One region of the Nocardioides sp. YJ-D4 genome, then DNA from elsewhere that is predicted to be linked to it. Evidence: predicted binding sites of a transcription regulator. Region 1 holds the regulator's gene; each other region holds the start of a gene.
The links. The regulator LexA, encoded in region 1, represses DNA repair genes until DNA is damaged. The targets are predictions, from matches to a motif close to TCGAACANNTGTTCGA.
Positions count from the first base shown of each region.

Region 1 (7,128 bases):
GCCACCTGCCTCCTCCCGGACGCGATGGCATGGGCGCCAAGACCCTCGACGAGATCGTCGACCTGGTCGACGCCGCCGACGGGCGTACGCTCGGGCTCTTCTCCTCCCGGCGCGCCGCCGAGGCCGCGGCCGAGGTCGTGCGCCAGAAGCTGCCGCACCTGACCACGCTGGCCCAGGGCGACGCGCAGCTGCCGGAGCTCGCCGCGCAGTTCGTCGCCGACCCGCACACGGTGCTCTTCGGCACGCTGTCGCTGTGGCAGGGCCTCGACGTCCCCGGCGACACCTGCCAGCTCGTGATCATCGACCGGATCCCGTTCCCGCGGCCCGACGACCCGCTGATGTCAGCCCGGCAGCAGGCGGCGGACAAGGCCGGCGGCAACGGGTTCATGCAGGTCGCCGCCACCCATGCCGCGCTGCTGCTCGCCCAGGGTGCCGGCCGGCTGATCCGCACCACCACTGACCGTGGCGTGGTGGCCGTCCTGGACGCCCGCCTGGCCACCGCCCGCTACGGCGGATTCCTCAAGGCCAGCCTGCCGCCGATGTGGGCCACGACCGACCCCGACGTCGTACGGAAGGCCCTCAAGCGACTGTCGGAGATGGCCTCGTCCTGACCGAAAATCACGCCGAGTCGGCTCGTTGGAACGAGCCGACTCGGCGTGATCTGAGGGTCAGCGGTAGGTCTTCGCCCACCAGCGGTGGGTGGCCTTGTCGGGGGTCGCGATGCCGTGGCACGAGAACGCGGTGCCCTGGCCGCAGTTGAAGTTGCTGCTCGCGTTGGCGAAGGTGACCTCGACCTTGCGGATCCGCTTCGAGGAGAAGCCCTCGATGGTCTTGGTGGCGATGCCCTTGCTGTTGGGCTTGAGGTAGTAGACGCCGCGGGTGCCGTCGGTGCGGAAGATGCTCACCACGGCGCCGTTGGCGTTGGGCCGGGCCACGTCGACCTTGACCCGCAGCTTCCAGCCCTTGCCGACGTTCTTCGGGACGAGGCGCTGGGAGGCGTAGGTCAGGTGCTTGAGGGTGAACTGGCCGTCGACGGTCTGGCGCTTGGCGGGCAGCGCAGTGCGGCCGTCGTAGACCGGCGGGTAGTAGAACCGGCCTTCGCTGTAGGTCTTCGAGGGGGCCAGGTTGGCGGCGGCGAAGCGGATGTACTGCTGCTTCAGCGTGGTGCCACGAGCGGCGAGCGCCTGCCGGATGGCGGTGGTCGAGTAGGTCGACGGCGCTCGGTTCCAGATCGAGAGGACGACCTCCGGCAGGGTCCCGCGCTCCCTGGCGAAGCGCTCGGACAGGTAGCGGAAGAAGATCCAGTTGCCGTAGATACCGAGGTTGGAGGCGTAGGAGTTGTCCAGCGGCTTGCGCTGGTCCTCGAGCTGGCCGTAGCCCAGGTACTGGCGGTTGTCGTTGATGCTGTCGTAGACCTCGTCCTCGACCCAGGTCGCGGTCGACTCCATCATCCAACGGTCCTCGCCGGCGTCGTAGGCGAACTGGACCGCGTGGAAGTACTCGTGGGCGGCGGTCACCCGGAGGTTCTCGGTGGGTGTGTTGACCGTGCCGTACTCGCTGGTGGCGTAGTCGTTGTCCATGACGCAGTACGCCGTCGCGGCGGTCTTGGAGACCTTGGTCTCCGGCGCGCAGTAGCCGTAGTAGCCCTCGTCGTAGAGGTTCTCCAGGTAGATGTCGACCTTGCCCGGGGTGACCGACTTGTCGGCTGCGGGCTTGCGGTAGCCCGCCTGCACGTAGAGGTTGTGGACCTTCGTGACCACGTCGCGGACCTGGTTCGCGTACGTCGACGAGGCGCGGTCGCCGCCCTTGCCCGGCGTGTAGTGGACGCAGACCGCGTCGCTGCAGGTTTGGGTAGCGGTGCGCGGGCGGGCGAGCAGCTCACGCGCAGCCGCCTTGTTGGAGCCGTCCAGGGCGTCCTTGGCGTTCCACAGGTCGGTCAGCGCGATGGTCGCGTCGGGCCGGCCGGCGACGTGCCGCCCGGGCACGACCTGGCGGGCGCCGCGTACCGACTGGTTGCGCTTGACCTTCTTGGCCGCGGCGAGCGCCTCCCGGGCCGCCTTCTCCGTCACCGGCTGCTCGGCGCTTGTGTCACCGCCGGTCTTCACCGAGGTCGCCGGCGTCGAACCGGTTGCGGGCATGGTGGCGACGAATGTCGCGACGACCATGCCTGCGATCAGGACGAGGGATCGTTGTTTGCGGTTGATCCGGCGGGCAATGTTTCGCATGAGATACCAGACGTTCGGGAAGGCAGACCTGGGCAGTCTAAGCGCACGGCGCCGCTGTGTCCGGGGGACACGGCCTAGACGGGCTCCGTGACGTGATGGAGCCTGTTGCTTCCGGTTGCGGTGGCGTACGACCTGGTCCAGGTGGCGGCGGTGTTGGAGTCCTTGCGCTCGCCGATGACGTACCAGTCCATCTGAGCCCGGTTGCGGGTCACGTCGAGGACGGAGAAGCCGTGGTCGTCGAAGTTGAGGTAGCGGACGTGGCGGTTGGCGGTCCTGATGATGTTCTCGACCGTGAGGCTGACCGTGCGGCGCGGTGCACCGAGGATGTCCTTGAGGTTGTTCGAGGTCACCGAGGTGGCCACGAACTCGACCCCGGCGGTCCTGCCGAGCGGGTAGACGGCGGAGTCGTACGGCAGGTCGCAGGCCCACGCCGAGTGGATGTCGCCGGTGACGAAGACGGTGTCGGTGATCGCGTTGTTGCGGATGTGCTCGAAGAGCTCGGTGCGGTCGGCGGTGTAGCCGTCCCACTGGTCCACGTTGTAGGCGATGCCGTTGTCGGGCAGCAGGCCGGTGACGTCGTTGACCGGGCTGATGAGGCTCTTCGGGAGCGCGCCGAACGTGACCGGCGCGATCATCACCGGGTTGCCGACGATCTTCCACTGGGCATCGGTGAGCAGGCCGTCCTTGAGCCAGGCAAGCTGCTCGTCGCCGGTGATGGTGCGGTCGGGGTCGTCGACGCCGGCGAGGTCGGTGCGGGCGACCTGCTGGGAGCGGTAGGAGCGCAGGTCGAGCATGCTCAGCTCGAGCAGGTTGCCGAAGCGCAGCCGCCGGTAGATGCGGTCGTGGAGGTGGCCGTCGGTCTCCACCGTGGCCGTGCCGTCGACGCGCAGCGGCATCCACTCGTCATAGGCCTGGTTGGCGTTGGTCTTGCGGTCGATCCAGTCGTACTCGCCGGGCTCGTTGTTCTCGGCGCCCAGCAGCCAGGCGTCGTTGGCCGACTCGTGGTCGTCCCAGGTGACGATCCAGGGAAGCCGGGCGTGGGCGGCGGCGAGGTCGGCGTCGCGCTTGTACTGCGCGTGCCGGATCCGGTAGTCGGCCAGCGTGTGCATCTCGTGGGCCGGCTCGTGCGGCCGGACGTCCTCGTTGGTCATGCCGTAGCCGTACTCGCCGGGCGCGTACTCGTAGAGGTAGTCGCCCAGGTGGAGGATCGCGTGCAGGTCGTCGCGGGCGGCCAGGTGGCGGTAGGACGCGAACCAGCCTGCCTGCAGGTTGGAGCAGGAGACCACCCCGAAACGTACGTTCTCCGGGGTTGCGTCCGCGGCCGGAGCGGTGCGGGTGCGGCCGACCCGGCTGGTCTGGCCGTTGTAGGTGAAGCGGTAGAAGTACCAGCTCTCCGGGGCCAGGCCGGAGACGTCGAGCTTCACGGTGTGGTCGCGGTCGGGGCCCGTCTGCTGGGATCCCTTCGCGGTGACGCGGCCGAAGTCGGCGGTGGGTGACACCTCCCAGCGGACCAGGACCTCCTCACCCTGCCCGGACCCCGGGGTCGCGTCCGCGGTCGGCGTGACCCGGGTCCAGATGACCACGCGGTCCGGGAGCGGGTCACCGGAGGCGACACCGTGCTGGAAGTGGTTGAGCGTGCTGCCCGCGGCCTCGGCGGGCTCGGGAAGAGCGATGGCTCCGGCCCCTGCGGCGGTCGCCAGCCCGGCGGCGATGAGGGTCCGGCGGTCGATCTGCGTCTGGGTCACGCTGTATGGAACGACGCAGCCGCCGGCCCTGTCATGGGCCGGCGGCTGGATTTCACGCAGTGTTCCCCGACTGGTTCCGGGAGGGCTCAGAGGCTTCGCAGAACCGCCGTCACCTTGCCGAGGATGGTCGCGTGGGTGCCGTCGATCGGCTCGTACGCCGCGTTGTGCGGCAGCAGCCAGACCTTGCCGTCCTTGCGGGAGAGCGTCTTGACCGTGGCCTCGCCGTCGATCAGCGCGGCCACGATCTCGCCGTTCTCGGCGGTCGGCTGCTGGCGCACGACCACGAAGTCGCCGTCGCAGATCGCCGCGTCGACCATCGAGTCACCGGAGACCGAGAGCAGGAAGAGGTCGCCGTTGCCGACCAGCTGCTTGGGCAGCGGGAAGACGTCCTCGATGCTCTGCTGGCTCGAGGTCTCCTCGGCCAGGATCGGGCCACCGGCCGCGATCCGCCCGACCAGGGGGACCATGGCGGCGTCGGGGTTGGGGTTGATGTCGGCCTCGGCGGTGATCGTCGACTCGGGCTCCTCGCCGGACATGGCCTTGCGGTGGGCCATCACCTCCGGGAGGAAGACCTCGAGAGCGCGCGGTCGCTTCGGGTCCTTGCGGATCAGACCACGCTGCTCGAGCGCACGGAGCTGGTGGGCGACGCTGCTGGTGCTGGTCAGCCCGACCGCGGCCCCGATCTCGCGCATGCTGGGCGGGTAGCCGCGCTGCTCGATGCTGTCGCGCAGGTGAGCGAGGATGCGCTGCTGACGCGGCGTGAGCCCGGTCGCGTCCGGCGGCCCGTCGGGCAGCTCGCGGACGCGGCTCTTCTTCGAACCGCCTGATCCGGTGCCTGTCTTCTGCGTGGTCATGTCATCACATTAGTCCCTCTGGCACCACGACATCAAACATTTGTTCGACCTCGCGGGCGGCGCGTGTCGGCGTTCGAAAATTCTTGGGGTCGCTACTTGCGTTGTTCGAACACGTGATCTACCTTCGAACATGTGCTCGATCGAACACGTGATCGAGAGACTTGTGATCAGGAGGCCGTGAGATGAGTGCAACCGTCTATGTGCTGCCCGTAGCCGAGCCGCCGCGTCCGGCGCCGGAGGTGCGTCGCTCGACCGTGCGGCTCACGCGTCGCGGCCGAGTCGTCGTGTTCGCATTCGCGCTCGTCGTGCTCTTCGGGATCGCGCTGATCGGGGCGCGGGTGGCGTTCGCGGTGGAGAACGGTGCCGACAAAAGCCCCTCCACCTCCGCCCACACGATGGTCGTCGGCGATGGCGACACGCTCTGGGACATTTCCTCGAAGGCCGTCGCCGGCACCGACTCCTCGATTCGGGAGATGGAGCAGAGGATCAAGGAGCTCAACGGTCTCGAGTCCTCGATGCTCGTGTCCGGACAGACGCTGATCGTTCCGACCGCGCCGTAGGCGGCGCCGCATAGATGTCCGGCTGCTCCTTCGACCCTGGCGGCCGGCTACCGGGGAAAAGTGAGAGTGCTGCAGACGATGGGAAGCGTCTGCAGCACTCTCGCTGTGTCGGGTCAGTGGCGCCCGCGGTAGGGGCTGTCCGGCTCGGCAGGCGGCCACTGCTTGTTGCGTGTGCTGTGTCGCGGCGGCCACTCGTCGTCCGGCTCGGCCGTCGGTTCCTGGGGCTGGCGCTGGGTGGGCATCGCCTGGGTCGCGGCGGGGTCCTGGGTCAGGCGAGCCCGCGAGCCGGTCTGGCCGTAGCCGGTCGGGGTCTGGTAGGCGCCCGACTGATACTGAGGGGAGCCGGCCTGCTGGGTGGGGTAGCTGTCCGTGCCGTATCCCTGCGAGCCGTACCCCGAAGTGCTCTGCGGCGTCGACGTCGGTGTCGGCGGGCTGGAGTAGTAGGGCTGCGGGGCGGGCGGCGGGCTGGTCGGCGGCTGGTAGGACGGTGCACCGTAGGCGGCCCGGCTGCCGGTGTTGCCGTAGACCTGGTCGCTGCTGGGGTAGCCGTAGGGCGACTGGGAGCCGGTGTCGGTGTAGGCCGAGCGGTTGCTGGTGTCGCCGTAGGGCGGCTGGCTCCCGGTGTCGGAGCTGTGCCGGCCGTACGAACCGGTGTCGTCGTAGCCGTAGGAGCCGGTGCCGTAGTAGTCCTGCTCCGGGTAGGCCTGCTCAGGGTAGGCCTGGTCGGAGTAGGCCGGGGCCGAGTAGTCCTGCTCCTCGACGTAGGCGTTGGAGTGGCTACCGGCGTAGTCGTCGGCGGGTGGCGTGGTGGGGGAGCCGGAGAAGGCCCGCCAGGCCTTCCCGGCGAAGGTGAAGGTCAGGAAGAGGCAGGCGACTGCAACGACCGCCGCGATGGCGAGCTTCGCCCAGGCGCCGGAATCGCCTCCCCGTGCGTCGGCCCCGAAACCGACGGCGACCCACACGAGCACTCCCCAGATGACGAGGAAGGCCAGTGTCGCGATCGCAGGCAAGATGAAAGGTGGCCGGGGACCGCTTCTGGGGCGCGTGCCTCTCCGCGACCCGACGCGATTTCCTCCGGAGATGTTTGTCACGGGGGTCATTCTTACTCATCCAGGCCAGTCCGTCGCCGCTGAACCGGAATCTTTCGGTGTTTGACCGGCGACACGCCGGACACGCGGGTAAACACGGCGCTCGCTTGCATCGTCGTGGGGGCGGGCGTACGGTTACCACTACATCTAGTAGTTACACCGCTGTAGTTATCCACATCTAGTTCACATGAACAGGCGGATGGCCCACAGCGATGGGGGTGTTGTTCCACAGGGACTCACGCTCATATCCACAGGTTCCACAGGCTCGGGCCGCCAATGAGACGGCCTGGATCCACAGGTCTCACGAGAGGGGCTCGACCGTGCACTGTCCGTTCTGCCGACACAGCGACACCAAGGTGCTCGACTCCCGCGTGGCCGAGGACGGTGGCCAGATCAGGCGCCGCCGGGTCTGCCAGGAATGTGGGAAGCGGTTCACGACCGTCGAGCAGATGCAGCTGATGGTGGCCAAGCGCTCCGGCGCAGCGGAGCCGTTCAGCCGCGACAAGGCGGTGCACGGCGTACGCAAGGCGTGCAAGGGCAGGCCGGTCACCGAGGACCAGCTCGCCTGCCTCGGCCAGGAGGTCGAGCAGGCGCTGCGCAGCCAGGGGCTGGCCGAGGTTCCCAGCAACGAGGTGGGGCTGGCGATCCTCGCGCCG
Region 1 is NZ_CM132932.1:2,284,106-2,291,233, reverse strand. Features, by position in the region: gene ACW14X_RS10870 (ATP-dependent DNA helicase) at 1-611, shown strand, start outside; gene ACW14X_RS10865 (MXAN_6640 family putative metalloprotease) at 669-2,225, opposite strand; gene ACW14X_RS10860 (alkaline phosphatase D family protein) at 2,300-3,970, opposite strand; gene lexA (transcriptional repressor LexA) at 4,057-4,824, opposite strand; gene ACW14X_RS10850 (LysM peptidoglycan-binding domain-containing protein) at 5,007-5,384, shown strand; gene ACW14X_RS10845 (hypothetical protein) at 5,498-6,394, opposite strand; gene nrdR (transcriptional regulator NrdR) at 6,793-7,128, shown strand, end outside.

Region 2 (7,128 bases), 2.9 Mb from region 1:
ACGTCCTCGTACTGGGAGCGGTCGAAGACACCGAGGTAGCCGGGCTCCGGCACCGCCTTCTCGATGCGCCACAGGAAGTCCTGGGCCCGCTCCTCGTCGGTCGGCGCCTTGAAGCTGGTGATCTTCACGCCGACGGGGTCGACCAGCCCGACGGTGTGCTTGAGCACGCCGCCCTTCCCGGAGGTGTCCATCCCCTGCAGGATGAGCAGCACCCGCCTGGGGTCGTCGCTCTCCCTGGAGGCGAACAGCTTGGTCTGCAGCTCGAGCAGCATCGGCCCGAGCTCGGCGAGCACCTGCTTGCCGGTCTCCTTGTCGACGTCGACGCCGGGTGCGGAGTTGGTGTCGTACTTCCGCAGGTCCACCGGTCCGGCCGGCAGCCGCAGATCGTCAAGAAGGCTCATGACTAGACGATAGGCGCCTCAGCCGAGAACGCGCCGCAGATCCAGCGAGCAGCCGACCATCGTGGTCGTCGAGCCGTCGGGCTGAGGCTCGTCGAACCAGGTGCCCTGTTCGAAGCCGACCTTGGCGAGCATCCGCAGCGAGGCGGCGTTGCGGTGGTCGGGGGCCGCGAAGCAGGCCGTCGCGCCCGGATAGCGGCGCTGGATCGAGGTGAGCCAGACCCAGGCCATCCGCGGCCCGATACCACGGCCCACGAAGGCCGGCTCCCCGATCGCGTAGTCGAAGCCGATCGCGTCCGGGTCGGGGGTGAGCAACGCGTAGTCGGGCTGCGCGCTTCGCGCGCTTACTCCCTCGTTCGGCGCGAACGGACGAGCAAGCTCGCCGATCGGCCTCACTCCGGTCGTCTCGTCGCTGATCCGGTAGTCCTGGCAGAAGCCGATCGAGCGCCCGTTGACCTCGATCACCCAGAACGTCACCGGCGTCTTGCCGTCGATGTCGGGCCCGTAGTTGTCAGCCACCCAGTCGGGAGTGGGGTCGCCGTCCACGCCGTACCACCGGTGCACGTGCTCCGCGTTGAGCCAGCGGACCAGGTGGGGCAGGTCGCCGCGGGTCATCGGCCGCAGCGCCACCACCGGCATCGGGTCGGAGGAGAACTCCTTCACCTCACCGGAGAGATCCACGGCGTACGCAGGCCGCCCGGCGATCCTCGTCGCCGCCGCTGCCCAGCTCTCCCCTGGGCGCGTCACGCCACCGAGACGGTGTGTCCCGGTGTGGACCGCAACCGGCGTGAACATGCACCCAGGTTAGCCGTGAGGGGTCAGTGGGCCTGACCGCCGCGGCGGTCGACGAGCGGCGGCTGGGAGGACCACGGGAAGTCGATCCAGCGGTCGGTCTTCTTGTAGACGTAGTCGGCGTTGATCACCGTCCACGGCTTCTCGAAGATCACCGCGGTGCGAGCCTCGGCCACGTGGCCCTCGCAGAAGTCGTGGACGATCTCCAGAGTCTTGCCGGTGTCGGCGACGTCGTCGGCGATGAGCACCTTCATCCCGGTCAGGTCGACGGCCGCGGGGGTCGGCGGGAGCATGATCGGGACGTCGAGACGCTCGTTGACGCCGGTGTAGAACTCCACATTGATCGCGGACAGGTTCTTCACGTCGAGGGCGTAGCCCAGGCCCATCCCGAGGGCCAGGCCGCCTCGGGCGATGGAGAGCACGATGTCGGGCTCGTAGCCGCTGTCGACGACCTTCTGGGCGATGTCGCGCACTGCGGTGCCGAAGAGGTCGTAGGTCAGGATCTCGCGCTCTTGCTGCTCACTCACAGGTCGGATTCTGACACGAGACCGTCGGCGCCATCGTCATCGGCCAGAGCGAGCTCCTCGCGAACGATGCTGTAGGCCACACCGGCGCCGTATCCCTTGCGGGCGAGCATCCCGACCAGACGCCGGGTCTTGGTCTGGTCGTCGAAGCGCTCCATGGAGCGCAGCTTGCGCCGGACCATCCGCCGGCCGGCCTCACGCTCGTCGTCGGGGTCGATCTCGTCGAGCGCGTCGCGGGCCACGTCGTCGTCGATGCCCTTGCGGCGCAGTTCCTGAGCCAGGGCTCGTCGCGCCAGGCCCTTTCCGGGCTGCCGGCTGGCGATCCATGCCTTGGCGAAGGCCTCGTCGTCGATCAGGCCGACCTCTTCGAAGCGGTCCAGCAGCCGTGTCGCCAGGGCTGCGGGGACCTCCTTCTTCTCCAGCTTGTCGGCGAGCTCCTTGCGGCTGCGCGCCTGGCCGGTCAGGGCGTCGAGGAGGATCTTGCGGGCGATCGCCTCGTGGTCGGGCTCGGGGTCGTTCTTCGGGTCGGCCGGGTCTGCGGGGCGGCTCTGTCGTCGACGCGACCGTGTTGGTTTCGACACGGATTCGCTCGTGCCTCGCGAATCCGGCTCAACCAACGGGGTTTTGCCGGCCCAGGCTTCTACGCCGAGCGAGACGTCGCCCAGCCAGTCGGGCGCGGGCCGTTCGTCCACCCAGGGATCCTGGGTGGACGAACGGTCAGGCCTTGACGAAGCCACGGGTCAGCCGGTGCCTGTGGACCTAGAAGTCCTCGACGCCGGCGGGCTCGGCTACGGGCGCCTCGCCGTCGGCCGGGGCGTCGACCGTCGGCACGACCCCGAGCTTCTCCAGGATCCGCTTCTCCAGCTCGTTGGCCAGGTCGGGGTTGTCCTTGAGGAAGTTGCGGGAGTTCTCCTTGCCCTGACCGAGCTGGTCGCCCTCGTAGGTGTACCAAGCGCCGGCCTTGCGGACCAGGCCCGCCTCGACACCGACGTCGATCAGGCCGCCCTCGCGGGAGATGCCCTTCCCGTACATGATGTCGAACTCCGCCTGCTTGAACGGCGGGGCGACCTTGTTCTTCACGACCTTGACGCGGGTGCGGTTGCCGACCATGTCGGTGCCGTCCTTGAGCGTCTCGATCCGGCGCACGTCGAGTCGCACCGAGGAGTAGAACTTCAGCGCGCGACCACCGGTCGTGGTCTCGGGCGAGCCGAACATCACGCCGATCTTCTCGCGCAGCTGGTTGATGAAGATCGCGGTCGTGCCGGAGTTGTTGAGCGCACCGGTCATCTTTCGCAGCGCCTGGCTCATCAGTCGAGCCTGCAGACCGACGTGGCTGTCGCCCATCTCGCCCTCGATCTCGGCCCGCGGCACCAGCGCCGCGACGGAGTCGATGACGATCAGGTCGAGCGCACCCGAGCGGATCAGCATGTCGGCGATCTCCAGGGCCTGCTCACCCGAGTCGGGCTGGGAGACCAGCAGGGCGTCGGTGTCGACGCCGAGGTTCTTCGCGTATTCCGGGTCGAGCGCGTGCTCGGCGTCGATGAAGGCCACGATGCCGCCGGCGCGCTGCGCGCTGGCGACCGAGTGGAGGGCCACCGTCGTCTTACCCGAGGATTCCGGACCGTAGATCTCCACGACCCGCCCGCGGGGCAGACCGCCCAGACCCAGCGCCACGTCGAGCGCGATCGAGCCGGTCGGGATCACTTCCAGCGGAGCCCGGGTCTCATCGCCCAGCCGCATGACCGAGCCCTTGCCGAACTGCCTCTCGATGTTGGCGAGAGCGGCGTCCAATGCCTTCTCGCGATCACCTGCCGCCATGTTCTTTCCTTCCTGAGGGGCAGACTTCTTCCCCTTGCCTGCCGCTTGTCCACGTGTCTTCGTCGTCATCAAGGCAGACGCTAGACGGGACCACCGACAGTTTTGAACGGGACCCTCTGGCACGGTGTTTCACGACCCGGTTTTTGCCTGGGCGATAGCACGAACCACGCTCCACCTACTACCACACACTAGCCCGAACAAGCGTTCGATGTGAACACCTGTTCGGGCGTGTCGGGGTCGTCGAATCCTCAGTGGCCCTGCATCTCGACCTGCTCGGCGGGGGCCGAGCCGCCACCCATCTCGTCGGCGACGGCGACCGACAGGCCGCCGAGCATGAAGGCGATGATCACCGCAGCCAGGGCACCGCTCGAGAAGGACGGGATGAAGCGGCGTACGCCTTCCTGGACCGGCTCCGCGCCGTGGTACTGGTGGGTGAGCGCATGCCCCTTGCCCCGCTGGAGCAGGTATCGGTTGACCGGGAACGCCGCCACGAAGGCCACCGAGAGGGCGATCATCATCCCGATCCAGAACACGACGTTGACCAGGCCGGCCTCCATCGCCCCGGGGATCAGCGCCATCACCAGGTTGTCGACCAGCTCCATCGTGGCGATCGAGAGGGTGTCGGCGGCCAGCACCACGCTGAGCGCCGCACCGACGGCCAGGCCCGACTTGAGGAGCGGCAGGGTCGAGAGGGCGTAGCCGAAGGCGAACGCGAGCGTGACGGCCAGGGCGATCGTCCATCCGGTGCTGAGCCCGATGGCGGTGCCGATCATGAGTCCGGCGATCTCGCCGATCGCACATCCGGTGAGGCAGTGCAGCGTGGCGCTGGCCGCCATCGCGTTCACCCCGCCCCCGTGCGCGCCGTGCGCGCCGTGCGCGCCGTGCGCGTCATGCGCCGAGTGCTCGCCGCCATGACCCTCATGGCCCTCGTGCATCGAGTGCTGATGCCCGCCGTGGTCGTGTCCGGCGTGCAGATGCTCGTCATGCGACGTCATGTCGCTCCCTTGGTCGTTCGGTCCGTTGTACCTACCCGACATTCATACCCCATGGGGGTATGCACTCGCAAGCGACATCCGGTCGGAGACCTCACTTTGTCCAACCACGAAGGACTCCTTAGGGTGTGCTGTGTGTGGACGGCAGCGCGACGACGACAGCGGCGGACCCGTGCGGTCGCCCGCGCCGGCCTGCTGGCAGCGGTCGTGGTCACGGTCGCCGGTCTGCTGGCCATGCATGCGCTGAGCCTCCATGGCACCGACTCCGACGGTGAGCACGGCGCGCTGAGCCTGCCCGCCGCCCATGTCGAGCACACGCACGCTCTCGAGCACACCGGCCACGGAGCGGCCGACGACGCCGGTCACCCGGGCGGCGACGGGCACACGGCGATGATGCTGTGCGCGGCCTTCCTGCTCGCCGCCGGCGTGCTGCTGCTGAGCGGGCTGTGGCGGCGTACTCCTGCCTGGTGGTTCTCGCGGGTCCGCGACTGGTCCCGGACCAGCGGATTCGCGCCCTTGCTCACCTGTCCCGCGACCGGTCCGCCCTCCGTATGGGCCTACTCCGTCATCAGGTGCTGAGCGGCCTGACCCCACCCGCGACCCGGCCATGCCGAGGGCCGCAGGTGGGTCAGCGATGCCCGTGATCAGCACTTGACAAGGAGAAACAACAGATGCGTACGCAACGACCCCTCTTCCGCGCGACCTGGGCGGCGGCCGGCCTGGCCGTGCTGCTCACCCTGTCGGCCTGCGGCGGCAACGACGAGGCCGACGCGCCTCAGAAGCTCTCGGAGACCGAGCACAACAAGGCCGATGTCACCTTCGCGACCGACATGATCCAGCACCACGCCCAGGCCCTGTCGATGGTCGACCTGACCATGGACCGCAACCTCGAGCCCGAGGTCCAGGAGCTGGCCGACTCGATCCGGGCGGCCCAGAGTCCCGAGATCGAGACCATGTCCGGCTGGCTCCAGGAGTGGGGCGAGGAGGTGCCGTCGACGATGCGTGACCACGTCAACGGCGGCCATGAGGGCCACGGCGACGGCGAGGACAGCAGCATGTCCGACTCCATGGAGGCCATGGACGACGACATGCCCGGGATGATGTCGGCCGAGGACATGGATGCCCTCGAGAACGCCTCCGACGCCGAGTTCAGCGAGATGTGGCTGACGATGATGATCGAGCACCACGAAGGCGCGATCGAGATGTCCGAGACCGAGCAGGACGAGGGCCGGTTCAAGCCGGCCGTCGACCTGGCCGGGACGATCGTCGAGTCACAGACCGCCGAGATCGACACCATGGAGAAGCTCCTCGGCTGAGGACGCCGTGGTGGGCAGGGCCGCCGCCCAGCGGCCCTGCCCACCACGCAGGCCCGTCAGGCCGCCTTACGGGCCACGTACGCAGCCCCGAACAGCACCGTGACCAGCAGGATCGTGCCGAGCGCCAGCGCCGGATATCCGGCCAGGTCGACGACCACGCCCGACACCGCCCCGGCGGCGGCAGCGGCGACGCCCATGATCAGGTCGGCGGTGCCCTGGACGTCGGCGCGCACCTCGAGCGGGGTGTGGTCCGCGACCGAGGTGGCCGCGGCGATCGTGGCCAGCGACCAGCCGAGGCCGAGCAGGAAGAGCCCGACGAAGATCCGCGCAGAGCTGCCCTCAGGCGCCGCGGCGCACAGGACCAGGGCCACCAGGAGCACCCCGCCGCCGAGCGCCATCACATCGGCCCGGCCGACGCGGTCGGCGAGCCAGCCGGCGACCGGCGCGAAGGCGAACATGCCCAGTACGTGCCCGCTGATCACCAGTCCGATGATCTCCAGTCCGGCGCCGCCGTGCTCCATGTGGAGCGGGGTCATCACCATCACCGCGACCATCGTGGCGTGGGCCGCGGCCTGCCCGACGACCGCCGCCGCCAGCGCGGGCCGCTCCCGGATGACAGCGATCGCCCGGCGCCAGCTCGTGCCCTTCGCCTTCTCGGTGACCGGGACGCCCTCCCGGGCGACCAGCAGCGGGTCAGGTCGCAGGAAGACCCCGACCACCAGCGCGGCGGCCAGCATCCCCATCGACCCGATCGCGAACGGTCCGGTCAGGGCCGGGATCCCGACGGCCTCGGAGAAGATCTCGGCGACGCCGGTCAAGTTGGGGCCGATCACCGCCCCGAACGTCGTAGCCCAGACCACGACCGACAGCGCCCGCGCACGGCTCCGGGCAGGCGCGAGGTCGGTGGCCGCGTACCGCGCTCCGTTGTTGGCTGCGGTGGTCGCGCCCAGCAGCACGGCGCCGACCAGCAGCAGCGTCATCGATCCGACCACGCCGGCCAGCACCGCCAGCAGCCCACCGGCCGCCCCGAGCAGGTAACCCGCCACCAGCCCGAACCGGCGCCCGCGCACGTCCATCACCCGCCCCAGGACGTACGCAGCGACGGCCGCGCCGAGCACCTGGGTCGTCTGCGAGAGACCTGCCATCGACTCCGAGCCGGACAGGTCGCGCGCCAGCAGGGAGGCGGTCGCGATGCCGATCGTGATGCCCATCGCCCCGACCGCCTGGGTGGCGACCAGGGTGAGGATGGTGCGCTTCTGGACCGCGGCCACCGAGGCCGGTGCGGCCA
Region 2 is NZ_CM132932.1:5,473,979-5,481,106, reverse strand. Features, by position in the region: gene ACW14X_RS26165 (PPK2 family polyphosphate kinase) at 1-401, opposite strand, end outside; gene ACW14X_RS26160 (GNAT family N-acetyltransferase) at 420-1,193, opposite strand; gene ACW14X_RS26155 (phosphoribosyltransferase) at 1,217-1,717, opposite strand; gene ACW14X_RS26150 (regulatory protein RecX) at 1,714-2,295, opposite strand; gene recA (recombinase RecA) at 2,474-3,532, opposite strand; gene ACW14X_RS26140 (DUF4396 domain-containing protein) at 3,781-4,527, opposite strand; gene ACW14X_RS26135 (DUF6153 family protein) at 4,660-5,103, shown strand; gene ACW14X_RS26130 (DUF305 domain-containing protein) at 5,196-5,840, shown strand; gene ACW14X_RS26125 (MFS transporter) at 5,897-7,128, opposite strand, start outside.
Region 2: the regulator LexA is predicted to act here: its motif matches at 3,726-3,741, upstream of recA (recombinase RecA).

Region 3 (7,128 bases), 990 kb from region 1:
GGTGTGAGGACGCAGTTCAGCGATCGGCCCACCGGGGGCTCGGATGAGTACAGGCACGGCGACGCAGGCCCGGACCGATGACGCGCCGGAGCCCGCCGCCCGGGGATCAGCTGGTTCGGGTGCGCCGAGTGAACCGGATCCGCCCATCCGGGAGCCGCTCATAGACGTAGTCGGGATCGTGGATCCGGCGATGATCACTCGCACACAACAAGACCATGTTCGCCAGATTCGTGAGGCCGCCCTCAGACCACGGTTTCAGGTGGTGCGCCTCGGTCCAGGCCGCGGGGGCGTCGCAGTCTTCGGCCTGGCAACACTTGTCCCGTAACCGGAGGGCCTTGTGTTGGACCGGATACGCCAACCTCGCGGTCCGCCCGAAGTCGAGGATCTCGGAGTCGGTGCCGAGCACGACCGGGACGAGGTCGGCGTTGCAGGCCATCCGGCGGGCCTCCGCGGCGGTGATCTGCTCCCCATCGAAGCCGAGGGCGGCGGTGCCGAGGTCGTTGCGGAGGTCCTCGAGGCTCATGGTGATGAACACCGTGGTCCCGTGGCCACCGTGGCGGGGCAGCTGGTCGACGTCGTAGGTCTCGATGACCCGGGCGAACGCCTGCCCGAGGAGCCGGTCGTAGGGGGCTTTGCGGCCCTTGTCCTCGGCCGAGAGCTTCCTGGGCTGGGCCAACGAGTCCAACAACGTGCGGAGCCGCATCCCGATCGCACGCGAGACCCTCGCGTGGATGTCGATGGTGCCGTCGCCGTTGTCACGAGACTGGAAGAAGGTCCGCCGCTGGGCGTGCTCCTCTTCGCGCTGGAGCGCCTTTGCTTCGGCGGCCTCGAATCGTTCCGGGTCGATCTCAGCGAGAATCCGGCGGCCGACGATCTTCAACTCGTTCGCGGTCAACCGGGCGGCATAGTCCACGAGCAGCTTCTCGGCCAGGACCAGGTCCTCTGCGCTCGCTGCGGGATCGGCCTCGATCTGGTCGAGCGCCTGGGTGATCACCCGGGCCTTGTCCTGGGAGACCACACCCTCGGCCAGGCCGTCAGCCACGAGGTCGTACTTGGTCACCGCTGCCGCGAGTTTGATCTGCGAGCAAGCCACGCCCTTGTCGACCAGGAGGTCGGTCCGCATCCACCCGGAGGCGTCCTTCGCGCCGGTCTCCTCAGCAATATCGCCAGCAGACGCGAGCACCCGCAGCTTCAATGCCGCTTGCTGGGCCTGGAGCTTCTCCAACCGCTCCAGCAGATCCTTCTTCTGCTCCGTGCGCCAATAGGCCGGATCGGTCGAGAGGAGATCTTGAAGGGCGGTCTCGATGGCCGCCAGGGCAGCGTCGATCGCATCCTCGGGGTTGGTGCCCCAGGGGTCGATCGAGCGGCCGAGACTCATCGCTGCCCTCTCCTTCAGAGGTGTGCTGTGATGTGTCCGATTCTACGCTTCCAACACCTGCTTGACCATCTATTTTCCCTGATCAACCGCCGTTTTCGCAGTGAGCGAACGACCTCGTATCTGTGGATGGTAAGTGGCCCGAAGGGCCACCCTTCCGCCCCATTAACATCACCTGTCCCAAGCAAGATTCCGCTGCGCCACACCCGGGCCGCCGCCCCGATAGCCAGCCAAAATCTTTCTCGACGGGCCCCGGTGTCAAGGACCGCGAAGCGGCCGGCGAAGCCGGCGGCCGAAGGCCGTCCTTGACTCCGGGGTGCGTCGAGAAGACCCTCAAAGAACGGGTCGGCGGCCCACCCCAGCCCCAAATCACAGCGCTAGGACAAACCAGAACCACCCACGTACCCCAAAAAGAACCTGCCCAACCCCGAACCCAGCTACCGTCCAAGAACATGAAACCCCTGGGCGACGTCCCCTGGCCCCCAGCCCCGATCCACACCGAGCGCCTGATCCTCCGACACACCAAACCCGAGGACAGACCTGGACTGGTAGAGCTCCTCTCGGACGAGACCGTGCAGGCGTACCTCGGCGGCCCACAGCACACCCGAGAAGAGCTGGAAGAGCTGATCCCGGAGGATCCGAACACCAGGCCCGGAATCTTCGCCGTCGAGCACGCGGGCGAGTTCATCGGCAGGATCACGATCCAGCGCCGCGACCGGGCGTGGGCGCACCACGTACGCGAGGAGGGCGACGAGGTCGAGCTCGGCTATGAGTTTCTCAGGACATCGTGGGGCGCGGGCATCGCGACAGAGGCGACCAGAGCCGCGCTCGGCTGGATCGAGAAGACGCTCCCGGGCGAGCCGGTCGTCCTCACCACCCAGGTCGCCAACGAGCGCTCCCTGCGCCTGGCCCGCAGGCTCGGGTTCGTCGAGGTGGAGCGGTTCCTGAGCTTCGGTGCCGAGCAGTGGTTCGGGGTGCTCAAGAGCAGCTAGCCCGGCGGAGCCTCACTCCTCGGGAGTCCCGAGGTAGGCGACCAGCGCCAGGTGGTCGGAGCCTGGCACCTCGACCGTCTCCGTCGCCAGCGCGACCAGGTCATCCCCGATCAGGACGTGGTCGATCGCGGTCGACGGCGGAAGAGGTACGCCGGCGAACCCCTCGGTCGGCCAGGTGGGCTGCCATCCGGCGTTGCTGGCCCGGGCCGCGTCCTGCAGGTCTGCGTCGTCGAGCAGCCGGCGGACCGTGTGGTGGTCGAGCGAGGCGTTCAGGTCACCGAGGACGAGGTCGGGCTTCTCCGCGGCCGTCTCCTCGATCATCAGCTCCTGCTCGGCCGGCCAGGATGCGAGCGTGGGCGGCGCCGGATGCGCGACGACGACCCGCCGCTCCCCCACGTCGGCGACCCACGACCCCATCTCCGTCGCGATCCGGCGCGACTTGGTGATCGGCTGGTCGGCGAAGATCATCGTGCCCGCGGTGCCGGGGGCGGCCTCGCCGATCCAGTAGGGCAGCTGGTCGCGCAGCGTCCTCGACAGCTTCGCGAACGCCTCCGGGGTGATCTCCTGGATGGCGAGCACGTTGACCTTGTGCGCACGCACCGTCTCGACCACGACATCGGTGTCGCCCTTGCCCTCGAGAAGGTTGGTGGTCATCACGGTCAGCGGCTCACCCGCGCTGGTCGCGCGGGACCCCGCGTAGAGCGGCGCCTGCCAGGCCACGTGCACCGCCAGCAGCAGCGCAACGACCCCGGCGACGACCGCCAGCCGGATCCGCCCGGGGCCGCTGGCCAGCCAGACCAGAACCAGGACCGCGACCAGGCACAGGGCGTACATCCCGACGCCGAAGGGCGCGAACGCGGCCAGGCGCACCGCCCGCAGATCCGTGCTCGCCAGTGCCCGGGAGAACGTGATCGCCAGCGCCGGCAGGCCACAGAGGACGAGCACTCCCCACGCCAGCGCCAACGGCACCCACCGAGCTCGGCTCACGCGGCCACCTCCGTAGCGCAAGCGCCAGAGTACGGAGCCAGCCGCGTGGAGTGCTCGACGGTCGCTCGCTGGCGCTCGCTCATAGGACGACCAGGTCGTCGCGGTGGATGACCTCCCGAGCGTACGCAGCCCCGAGATTGGCTTCGAGATAGCCGGAGGAACGCCCGGCCAGCCGCGGGATCTCGTCGGCGTCGTAGTTCACCAGGCCGCGCGCGACGGCCACGCCCGACGGGTCGACGACGTCGACCGGGTCACCGGCATGGAATGCGCCGGAGGAGCCAGTGACCCCCGCGGCGAGCAACGATGCACCGCGGCGACTGATCGCGGCGACCGCCCCGGCGTCGACGGTGATCGAGCCGACCGGCTCGGTCGCGTGCTGAAGCCAGAGCAGCCGCGCCGGGCGCCGCTTGCCGACGGCATGGAACAGGGTGCCGACCGGCTCGCCCGCGAGCGCGGCCTCTGCCTGAGCGGCCGAGGTCAGTACGACCGGGACACCGTCGTCGACGGCGATCCGGGCGGCCTCCAGCTTGGTCACCATCCCCCCGGTGCCGACTCCCGCGGCGCCGGCCTTCCCGATGGTCACGCCATCGAGATCGGCCAGCGAGGCGACCTCGTCGATCCGCTGCGAGCCGGGCTGGGACGGCGGCGCGTCGTAGAGCGCGTCGACGTCGCTGAGCAGCACCAGCAGGTCGGCCTTCACCAGGTGGGCCACCAGCGCCGCGAGCCGGTCGTTGTCGCCGAACCGGATCTCGGAGGTGGCCACGGTGTCGTTCTCGTTGACGATCGGGAGCACACCCAGGTCGAGCAGCTTCGACAGCGTCGCGTCGGCATTGCGATAGTGGGCCCGCCGGTTCAGGTCATCGACAGTGAGCAGCACCTGACCTGCGATGATGCCGTGCCGGGCGAGCTCGTCGGTGTAGCGGTGAACGAGCAGCCCCTGCCCCACGCTCGCCGCCGCCTGCTGCTTGGCCAGCGCCCGCGGACGCTTGGCCAGCCCCAACGGCGACAGCCCGGCCGCGATCGCCCCGGAGGAGACCAGCACGACCTCCGCCCCGGTGGCGCGGGTCTTGGCGAGTACGTCGACCAGCGCGCTGACCCGGGCCGGGTCGATGCCTCCCGCAGCCGTGGTCAGCGACGACGACCCGACCTTGACCACCACCCGGCGTGCCCCGGTCACGACCTCGCGCTGCACCGATCCCCCTCGTACGTCAGCCTTCACACTTCGCTGCGCCGGATCCTACCGGCGCTCGCGCCGGACGAAGCGCACGTTTCCGCTGGTCGAGCGCGCGCTACCGCTCCGAATCCGCCGACGGGTCGTTCTCGGCCCAGTCGCGATCCGGGTCGTCCTCCCCGCCGATCTCGTACGCCACCGGGCCGGCCCCGTCGCGCAACCGGCGCGCGACGTCGGCGCGGGCTTCGTACTCTTCCTTGGTCTCCATCCCGGCGTCGATCTCGCGCCGGCGGGCGGCAGCGGGGCGCTCCTCGTAGAAGCGCTGGTCCTCGCCGCGGCGGCCGAGCATCTCGGCACCGGTCTCGATCGAGGGGCGGAAGTCGAAGACGACCGCGTTGGCCGGGTCGCCGATGATGACGGTGTCGCCCTCCTGGGCCCCGAGCTCGACCAGGCGCATCTCGACGCCGAGCCGGTTGAGGCGGTCGGCGAGGTAGCCCACGGCCTCCTCGTTCTCGAAGTCGGTCTGGCGCACCCAGCGCTCGGGCTGCGGGCCACGGACGAGGTATTCGCCGTTCTTCGACACCTTGACCGTGAAGCCGTTCTTGCCCTCGGCGCCCTCGGGGCGCAGCACGATCCGGGTCGGCGGAACCACCGGGACGTCCTTGCGGGAGGCGGCCACCAGCTCGGCCATCGCGTAGATCAGCTGCTGGGTGCCTTCACCGGAGGCGGCGGAGATCTCGAAGACCTTCATCCCGCGCTTCTCGAACTCGCCGATGGTCATCTCGGCGATCTCGCGGCCGTCGGGGACGTCGACCTTGTTCAACGCGACCAGCCGGGGCCGGTCCTCGAGGCCGCCGTGGCGGGAGAGCTCGTTCTCGATGACGTCGAGGTCGTCGATCGGGTTGCGGCCCGGCTCGATGCTCGCGGTGTCGATGACGTGGACGAGCGCGGCACAGCGCTCGATGTGGCGCAGGAACTCGTGACCGAGGCCGCGACCGTCGGCGGCACCCTCGATCAGGCCCGGTACGTCGGCGACGGTGAAGGTGATCTCGCCGCCCTTCACGACACCGAGGTTGGGCACCAGGGTCGTGAACGGGTAGTCGGCGATCTTCGGCCGGGCGCGCGAGATCGCCGCGATCAGCGACGACTTGCCGGCACTCGGGAACCCGACCAGGCCGATGTCAGCGACGACCTTGAGCTCCAGCCCGATCTCTCGCGCCTCGCCCGGCTCGCCGAGGAGCGCGAAGCCGGGGGCCTTGCGCTTGGAGGAGGCCAGTGCCGCGTTGCCGAGCCCGCCACGGCCGCCCTCGGCGATGACCAGCTCGGAGCCCGGGCCCACCAGGTCGGCCAGGACGTTGCCGTTCATGTCGGTCACCACGGTGCCGTCGGGGACCGGAAGCACCATGTCCTCGCCGTGGGCGCCGTTCTTGTGGTCACCGGCGCCCTGGCCGCCGTTGGGGGCCTTGCGCTTGGGACTGTGGTGGTAGTCGATAAGGGTGGTCACGTCGGGGTCGACGCGGAGGATGATCGATCCGCCCGGGCCGCCGTTGCCGCCGTCGGGACCGCCGAGCGGCTTGAACTTCTCGCGGTGAACCGACGCCACCCCGTGTCCGCCGCGACCGGCCTCGACGTGGAGGGTGACGCGGTCGACGAAGGTGGGTACAGCCATGGCTCCAGCCTACCGACGGCACGCCCCACAGTCGCTATCCGCGATCGTCCAGCCCGCAGGCCTGCCGAGTCGGCGCATCTGATCCCGTGTCTCGCGAAGCGAAGCGAGCGAGAGGGATCGGATGCGCCGACTCGGCACTAAGTTTGAGCCCATGCGAGTAGGAACTGTGATGTGGCCGATCGAGGACTGGCCGGCGATGGGCGAGCGTTGGGTCCAGGCCGAGCAGCTCGGGTTCGAGACGGCGTGGGTCTATGACCACCTGGCCTGGCGCGGGCACAGCCCGTGGGAGGAGGCGTTCACGTCGATGGCGGCCGCGGCCGCGCTCACCTCCACGATCCGGCTGGGCACACTGGTGACCACCCCGAACTTCCGTACGCCGATCCCGACCGCCGCGGCGATCCGCAGCCTCGACCGGATCTCCGGTGGGCGCGTGACGATCGGCATCGGCGCGGGCGGCGACGACCACACCTCCGACGGGGACGTGCTCGGGCGGGAGTTCACGCCTCGCGAGCGCGCCGACCGGTTCGCGGAGTGGACCCGTATCGTCGACCAACTCCTGCGCGACTCGCCGGTGACGATCGACGGCGAGCACTGGCAGACCCACGAGGTGACCGTCTCTCCCGGTCAGGTGCAGCAGCCCCGCACCCCGCTGTGGCTGGCCGGCAACGGCCCGCGCGGGATCCGGCTCGCGGCCGAGGTCGGCGACGGGTGGATCGCCAACCCGCAGAGCGACGACCCGAAGGCGTACGTCGCCCAGCGGCTCGACATGCTCCGTACCGCCTGCGAGAAGGCGGACCGGGACTACGACGCGATGCCGAAGCTCTTCATGTCCGGCTTCACGGACGAGCCCTGGACCGAGTCGGCCGACGCGTTCGAGGACCTCGCCGGCTCCTACGCCGAGATCGGGATCACCGACATCGCCCTCCACTGGCCG
Region 3 is NZ_CM132932.1:1,295,432-1,302,559, forward strand. Features, by position in the region: gene ACW14X_RS06185 (DUF222 domain-containing protein) at 107-1,378, opposite strand; gene ACW14X_RS06190 (GNAT family N-acetyltransferase) at 1,828-2,367, shown strand; gene ACW14X_RS06195 (endonuclease/exonuclease/phosphatase family protein) at 2,380-3,354, opposite strand; gene proB (glutamate 5-kinase) at 3,434-4,546, opposite strand; gene obgE (GTPase ObgE) at 4,644-6,194, opposite strand; gene ACW14X_RS06210 (LLM class flavin-dependent oxidoreductase) at 6,346-7,128, shown strand, end outside.
Region 3: the regulator LexA is predicted to act here: its motif matches at 1,428-1,443, upstream of ACW14X_RS06185 (DUF222 domain-containing protein).

Region 4 (7,128 bases), 660 kb from region 1:
ACGAGCACGACGATCTCGAACGCTCGCGCAGGTGTCGGCGCGGCCAGGTGGAGGAGCGCGAGCGATCCCGAGGTCAGGGCCAGCCCGACACCGAAGGCGGCCAGCCCGGCGACGTGATGCTTCACCGCGCCCTGCCGCGCGGTGATCCCGAAGGTCAGCCGGCGGTTGGCCGCGGTGTTGGCGACCGCGGTCGCCAGGAGCGCGATGAGGTTGGCCGCCTGCGCTCCGACGGCGGTGCGGAGGAGAACGTAGAGGAGCAGGTACGCCAGCGTGCTCATCACCCCGATGGCCCCGAACCGGATCACCTGAGCCGCCAGGCTCGGGCTCCGCACGGGCCCGGGAGGACGTACGCCATCAAGGTTGATCCGGCCGCTGACCAGCCCGAACAGCAGCCTGCTGATGCCGGCCAGGTCTTCCTTGATCGTGGTGGCGATGTCGACGCGCGAGTCGGGGTCGTCGACCCAGTCGACCGGCACCTCGTGCACGCGCAGCCCGGCCTCGGAGGCGAGGACGAGGAGCTCGGTGTCGAAGAACCAGCTGTCGTCCTCGATCAGGGGGAGCAGCTTCTCGGCGACGTCGCGGCGGAGCGCCTTGAAGCCGCACTGCGCGTCGGTGAACTCCGCGGACAGGACCCCGCGCAGCAGCAGGTTGTAGCCCTTGGACAGGAAGTCCCGTTTGGGGCCACGCTCGATCCGGCTGCCGCGGGCCAGCCGGGACCCGATCGCGACATCGGAGTGGCCGGAGAGCAGCGGGGCGAGCAGGGGCGGCAGGGCCCGCAGGTCGGTGGAGAGGTCGACGTCCATGTAGCCGACCACCTCCGCTCGTGACGTGGACCAAGCCGCCTTGAGCGCTCTGCCCCGGCCCTTCTCGTCCAGGTGGATCGCGCGGACCCGGGTGATGTCGGTCGCGAGCCGCTCCGCGATCTCCCAGGTGCCGTCGGTGCTGGCGTTGTCGGCGATCGTGATCGTCGTGGAGTAGGGCAGGGTGCGCAGGTAGCCGTCGAGGTGGCGTACGGACTCCTCCAGGCCCTTCTCCTCGTCGTGGACCGGGATCACCAGGTCGATCGTCGTCAGCAATCGCTTCTCGTCGACGACCCGCAGGCCACCCGAGAGTGTCGTGTCCGCGGTCATGCGGCCCCCTCGGTCAGGTCGTAGACCGTGGAGCTGCCGATCGTGGTCTGGGTGAAGTTCTCCTCCACCCAGGCGCTGATCTGGGAGGCGCTGGAGGTCTCGTCGCTGCTGCCTCCGGCGCCTCGCATGCCGCCCATCCCGCCGCCGGCGATGAAGTAGTGGATCTCGCCGTTGGCGACGTACTCCTGGAACTGCTCGAGCGTGATGCTGTTCGAGGTGCCGTTGAAGCCGCCGATCGCCATCACGGCCTCGCCGGTCTCGAGCTGGAGGCCGGCTGCGGTCTGGGATCCGATCGTCGCGGCCACCCAGGTGTAATGGCCGGCGTTGGTGCTCACCGCCTCGGCGAGCTCCTCGTCGACCGCGCCGCCGCCCATCATTCCGCCTCCGCGGGTCCCGCCGGGGTTGCCGCCGGGCATACCGCCGGGCATCTGCGGGGCCTGGCCGGTGGCACCGTCGGCGGTTCCGCCCGGCATCTGGCCCGTCGGCGGGGCTCCGTTCTGGGTCTGAGCGCCGGGGCCGCCGGCACCACCGGGGCGACCACCGCGCATCCCGCCCATGCCGCCGCCCTCGTACGGACCGGCGGTCACGATCGAGCCGGTGTGGGCTGTGCCGATCGTCTGGATCGCGTACGCCGCGGGCCCGAGGCCCACGCTGACGGCTGCCGCCGCGAGGACCGCCGCGGCTGCCCGGCGGGTGAATCTGTCCGCGAAGACGAACGCGGCGGCGACCCCGAGACCGATGATCAGGACGGGCCAGCGCAGCGCGTCGTACGGCTGCTCGCCCGACTGCCCGAGGAGCACCCAGCCCCACACGGCGCTGCCGGCCATCGCGACCGCCAGGGTGACCCGGGCGAAGAGGCTGTCGCGGTCGCGCCACATGATCACTGCGCCGACGGTCGCGGTGATCGCGATCCACGGGGCCAGCGCGACCACGTAGTAGTCGTGGTAGATGCCCTCCATGAAGGAGAAGACCAGGCCGGTGACGAGCATCGTGGCGCCGCTGAGCATCAGCGCGGCACGGGTCAGGTCGGTACGCGGCGCCTTGCGCAGCGCGACGAGCCCGGTGACGAGGAGGAGCAGAGCCGCGGGAAGCAGCCAGGAGACCATCCCGCCGGAGACTCCCTGGAAGAGCCGCAGGACTCCGGCCGCGCTGGAGAAGCCGGCGTTGCCGAGGCCGCCGTAGTCGCCGCCGTTGAGCCGGCCGACACCGTTGTAGCCCAGCGTCAGCTCGAGGAGCGAGTTGCCGGTCGAGCCGTCGATGTAGGGGCGCCAGGACTCGGGGATGAGCTCGACGATCGCGATGTACCAGCCCGCGCTCACGACCGTGGCGACGAAGCAGGCGATACCGTGGGTCATCCTCCTGCCGAAGGAGCCCTTGCCCGCGATCAGGTAGACGACCGCGATCGCCGGGATGATCAGGAACGCCTGCAGCATCTTGGTCAGGAACCCGAAGCCGAGCAGCACACCGGCCAGCACCATCCACCTGCCCCTGCCGGTCTCGATCGCCTTCAGCGTCGAGAACCCGGCACCGACCAGCAGCAGGAGCAGCAGCGCATCCGGGTTGTTGAACCGGAACATCAGCGCCGCCGCCGGGGTCAGCGCGGTGAACGCCCCCGCCGCGATCGCCGCCTGCCACGGCGCGACCTTCTTCACCAGGGCGAAGACGAGCCCCACCGTCCCGACGCCCATCAGCGCCTGCGGAACCAGGATGCTCCACGAGGACAGCCCGAAGAGGCGTACGGACAGGCCCATCACCCACAGCGACGCCGGCGGCTTGTCGACCGTGATCGAGCTGCTCGCGTCGAGCGCACCGAAGAACCACGCCTTCCAGCTCTCGCCGCCGGCTTGTGCGGCGGCGGAGTAATACTGATTGGCGTATCCGGACTCTGAGAGCGTCCATAGGTACGCCACTGCTGTGAGGGTCAGCAGGATGGTGAGCGCTGTGCGCTCGGGGGTGGGGCGCCAGCTTCTTGTCTTCGCCGGTGTTGTCGCCGTTGGTGGGTCGAGGAGTTGGGTCATGGCGACCACGGTCGGGGGCGGGGCTGTGGGGGTCGTTTTTTGTGGCTGTGAGTGGGCTATGGGCCTTTGATGGCTGATGTGTTTTCAGGGTTGGGGTGGGCCGCCGACCCGTTCTTGGAGGGTCTTCTCGACGAACCCCGGAGTCAAGGACGGCCTGCGGCCGCCGGCTTCGCCGGCCGCTTCGCGGTCCTTGACACCGAGGCCCGTCGAGAAAAAATTGGCTGGCTATCGGGGCGGCGGCCCGGGTGTGGCGCAGCGGAATCTTGCTTGGGACGGGTGAGGTTGATGGGGTGTGAGGGTGGCCCTTCGGGCCACTTACCATCCACAGATGCGATGCCGTTCGCTCACCGCGAAAACAGCGCGTGAACAGGGAAAATAGGTGGTCAAGCAGGTGTTGGAAGCGTAGAATCGGACACATCACAGCACACCTCTGAAGGAGAGGGCAGCGATGAGTCTCGGCCGCTTGATCGACCCCTGGGGCACCAACCCCGGCGATGCGATCGACGCTGCCTTGGCCGCCATCGAGTCTGCCCTTCAAGACCTCCTCTGCACTGATCCCGCTTACTGGCGCACAGGCCAGAAGAAGGACCTGCTGGAGCGGTTAGAGAAACTCCAAGCCCAACAATCGGCACTGAAGCTGAGGGTGCTCGCCGCGGCCGGCGATATCGCCGAAGAGATCGGTGCCAAAGACGCCTCCGGGTGGATGCGCGCCGAACTCCTCGTCGACAAAGCCGTGGCTCGCTCGGAGATCAAACTCGCGGCGGCGGTGGCCAAGTACGGCCTCGTGGCTGACGGCCTGGCTGAGGGTGTGGTGTCCCAGGACAAGGCCCGGGTGATCACCCAAGCCCTCGACAAGATCGAGACCGACCCCCTTGCCAGTGCTGAGGATCTGGTGTTGGCGGAGAAGCTGCTGGTCGACTACGCCGGTCGCCTGACCGCGAACGAGCTCCGCATTGTCGGACGACGGATCCTGGCAGAGATCGATCCGGCCCGGTTCGAGGACGCCGAAGCCAAAGCACTCCTCGCCGAGGAAGAACGGGCTCAGCAGAAGACCGCCCTACGGGTGTGGGACAACCACGACGGCACCGTCGGGTTCGACGGGGTGCTGCCGGTCTCGATGGGGATGAGGTTCAAGCGGCTGGTGGAGGCCTGGGCCCAGCCCCGTAAGCAGCAGCTTGTTGCCAAGGGTGCGTCCTTGCCGCCGTGGGAGCGGTTGATGGGCCAGGGCTTCGCCCGGCTGCTCGAGACGATCGACCCCGCCGGGCTGCCCCGCCACGGTGGTGATGCGACCACCATCAACGTGGTGATCTCCCTGGAGGAGCTCCGCAAGGACCTCGGCATCGCCACCCTGGGCTACGACGAGACCAACGGCACCACCATCAGCGCGGCCGAGGCGAGGCGGATGGCGTGCAACGCCACCATCATCCCCTGGGTCCTCGGTGGCGACAGCGAGGTCCTCGACGCCGGCCGAGGCAGCAGGTTCTTCCAGCCCATCCAACGCAAGGCCATGCGGTTGCAGCAGAAGTGCTGCCAAGCCGAAGGCTGCGACATGCCACCGGAGTGGTGCGATGCCCACCACCTCGACCCGTGGGCCGCCGGCGGGAAGACAGACCTGAAGGACGGGGCGTTGTTGTGTCTCCATCATCACCGCCTGGCCCACGCACCCGGCTATACCCATGAGCGGCTACCCGATGGGACCATCAGGTTCACTCGTCGCCCCTAACCGACTGGGCGAGGAATCATTTCACCGGGTCCTGCCCACCTTCGGGCCCGATGACTCCAACCATCAACCTGTCTTCGGTTCTTGCCGAAGCCGGCCGCTCCAATGCTCGACGAGCGTTCCGGTCGGCTTTCTGGACTCCACGCTCGCCGTTTCCCCACTCGTAGGGACGCTTCCCCACTCCAGTGAAGGTTCCCCACGCTCCGGAGGATGGGGATCCTCTGTGCCCGCGGGGAACTCTTCGGATCGGTGGGGAACTGATGACCCGCCTTGACCGACCCCGACCCGACCAGAGCCGACGGCAACCTTGTGCACGATTCACAAGGTCGCGCCCACTGCCATAGGCATCCACGAAGCACTACCCGCCGGCGCACGACCAGCCCACGGCCCCAAGCCCGCACCCAACTGAATCCGCTGCGCCAAACTCTCGCCGCCGACCCGATACAGGCCAAGTTTTTCTCGATCGCGTACCGGGTCAAGGATCGCCGCAGGCGACCGGCGAAGCCGGCGGGCGAAGCCCGTCCTTGACGCGGTGCGCGATCGAGAAACAATCGAACCAAGGGTCGGCGGCGAACCCAGAAGCGAAGCCACGGCCACCTCCCACGCGGCGAACCGAGACCGAAACCAAGACTCCACAGAGCTCCACAGCAAAGCCCGCCCTTGACTCCGGACCGACACCGAGAACACCATCGATAACAGGGTCGGCGGCCACCAGCTTCGAAGCATCCCCGACCCGATCGAGGCCCGATGACGCGCCGTACGTGTCCGAGATCACGTCCCCAGGCAACCCCTAAACGAGAACACGTTCTAGTATTGAGCGTGGAACCCACGCACGACCTCGTAACCACCTGGTGGAACGGATTCGGAGGGTTACACGACCCCCTTTAGGCTTGCCTTAGTACATCCACGGAAGGTTGAACTCCCTTATGCGTGACATCCGCGTTGCGATCGTCGGTGCCGGCCCGGCCGGCATCTACGCTGCCGACATCCTCACGAAGGAGCACCCTGGTGCGCGCGTCGACGTCATCGAGCGCCTGCCTGCTCCCTACGGCCTGGTTCGCTACGGCGTGGCTCCTGACCACCCGCGAATCAAGGAGATCATCAAGGCTCTGAAGCGCGTCCTGAACCAGGACAGCATCCGCTTCATCGGCAACGTCGACTTCGGCACCGACCTCAAGCTCGACGACCTGCACCGGTTCTACGACGCCGTCATCTTCGCCACCGGCGCGATGGCCGACCGAGAGCTCGACATCCCGGGGATCGACCTGCCCCAGTCCTACGGCGCAGCCGACTTCGTCAGCTGGTACGCCGGACACCCCGACGTCTCCCGCGAGTGGCCCCTCGACGCCGAGGAGGTCGCCGTCCTCGGCGCCGGTAACGTCGCGCTCGACGTCGCCCGGATGCTGGCCAAGCCCGCCGACGAGCAGCTGGTCACCGAGATCTCCGACAACGTCTACCAGGGTCTGAAGAAGAACCCGGCCAAGACGATCCACGTCTACGCCCGCCGCGGCCCGGCGCACATCAAGTTCAGCCCGATGGAGCTGCGCGAGCTCTCCCACTCCCCGTCGGTCGACGTCGTCGTCGAGGAGGAGGGCTTCGAGATCGACGAGGCCGGCGAGAAGGCGATCCAGAGCCACAAGGCGACCAAGCTGGTGGCCGACATCCTCCTGAAGTACATGGAGGCGCCCGCCGGCGACAAGCCCCACAAGATCGTCATCCACATGATGCAGAACCCCGTCGAGATCCTCGGCGAGGACGGTCAGGTGGTCGCGCTGCGCAGCGAGAAGACCGAATACAACGGCGACGGCACCGTCACCGGCACCGGCGAGTTCACCGACACCCCGGTCCAGGCCGTCTACCGCGCCGTCGGCTATCTCTCCGAGGCGCTCCCCGACGTGCCCTTCGACAGCGAGAACGGCGTCATCCCCAACGCCGGCGGCCGGGTGCTCGACCTCAACGGCGAGCACATCAACGGGACGTACGTCACCGGGTGGGTCAAGCGCGGACCGGTCGGCCTCATCGGCCACACCAAGTCCGACGCCAAGGAGACCATCGACAACCTCCTCCACGACCTCGACAAGCTCAAGCCCGCCGAGCTCGGCTCGCCCGCGGCGGTCCTCGAGCACCTCTCCGGCAAGGGCGTCGAGTTCACCACCATCGAGGGCTGGGAGAAGCTCGACAACCACGAGCGCTCGCTCGGCGAGGCCCAGGGCCGCGAGCGGATCAAGGTCGTCCCCCGCGACGAGATGATCCAGATCTC
Region 4 is NZ_CM132932.1:2,946,006-2,953,133, forward strand. Features, by position in the region: gene ACW14X_RS13970 (glycosyltransferase) at 1-1,130, opposite strand, end outside; gene ACW14X_RS13975 (ArnT family glycosyltransferase) at 1,127-3,148, opposite strand; gene ACW14X_RS13980 (DUF222 domain-containing protein) at 3,597-4,871, shown strand; gene ACW14X_RS13985 (FAD-dependent oxidoreductase) at 5,795-7,128, shown strand, end outside.
Region 4: the regulator LexA is predicted to act here: its motif matches at 3,532-3,547, upstream of ACW14X_RS13980 (DUF222 domain-containing protein).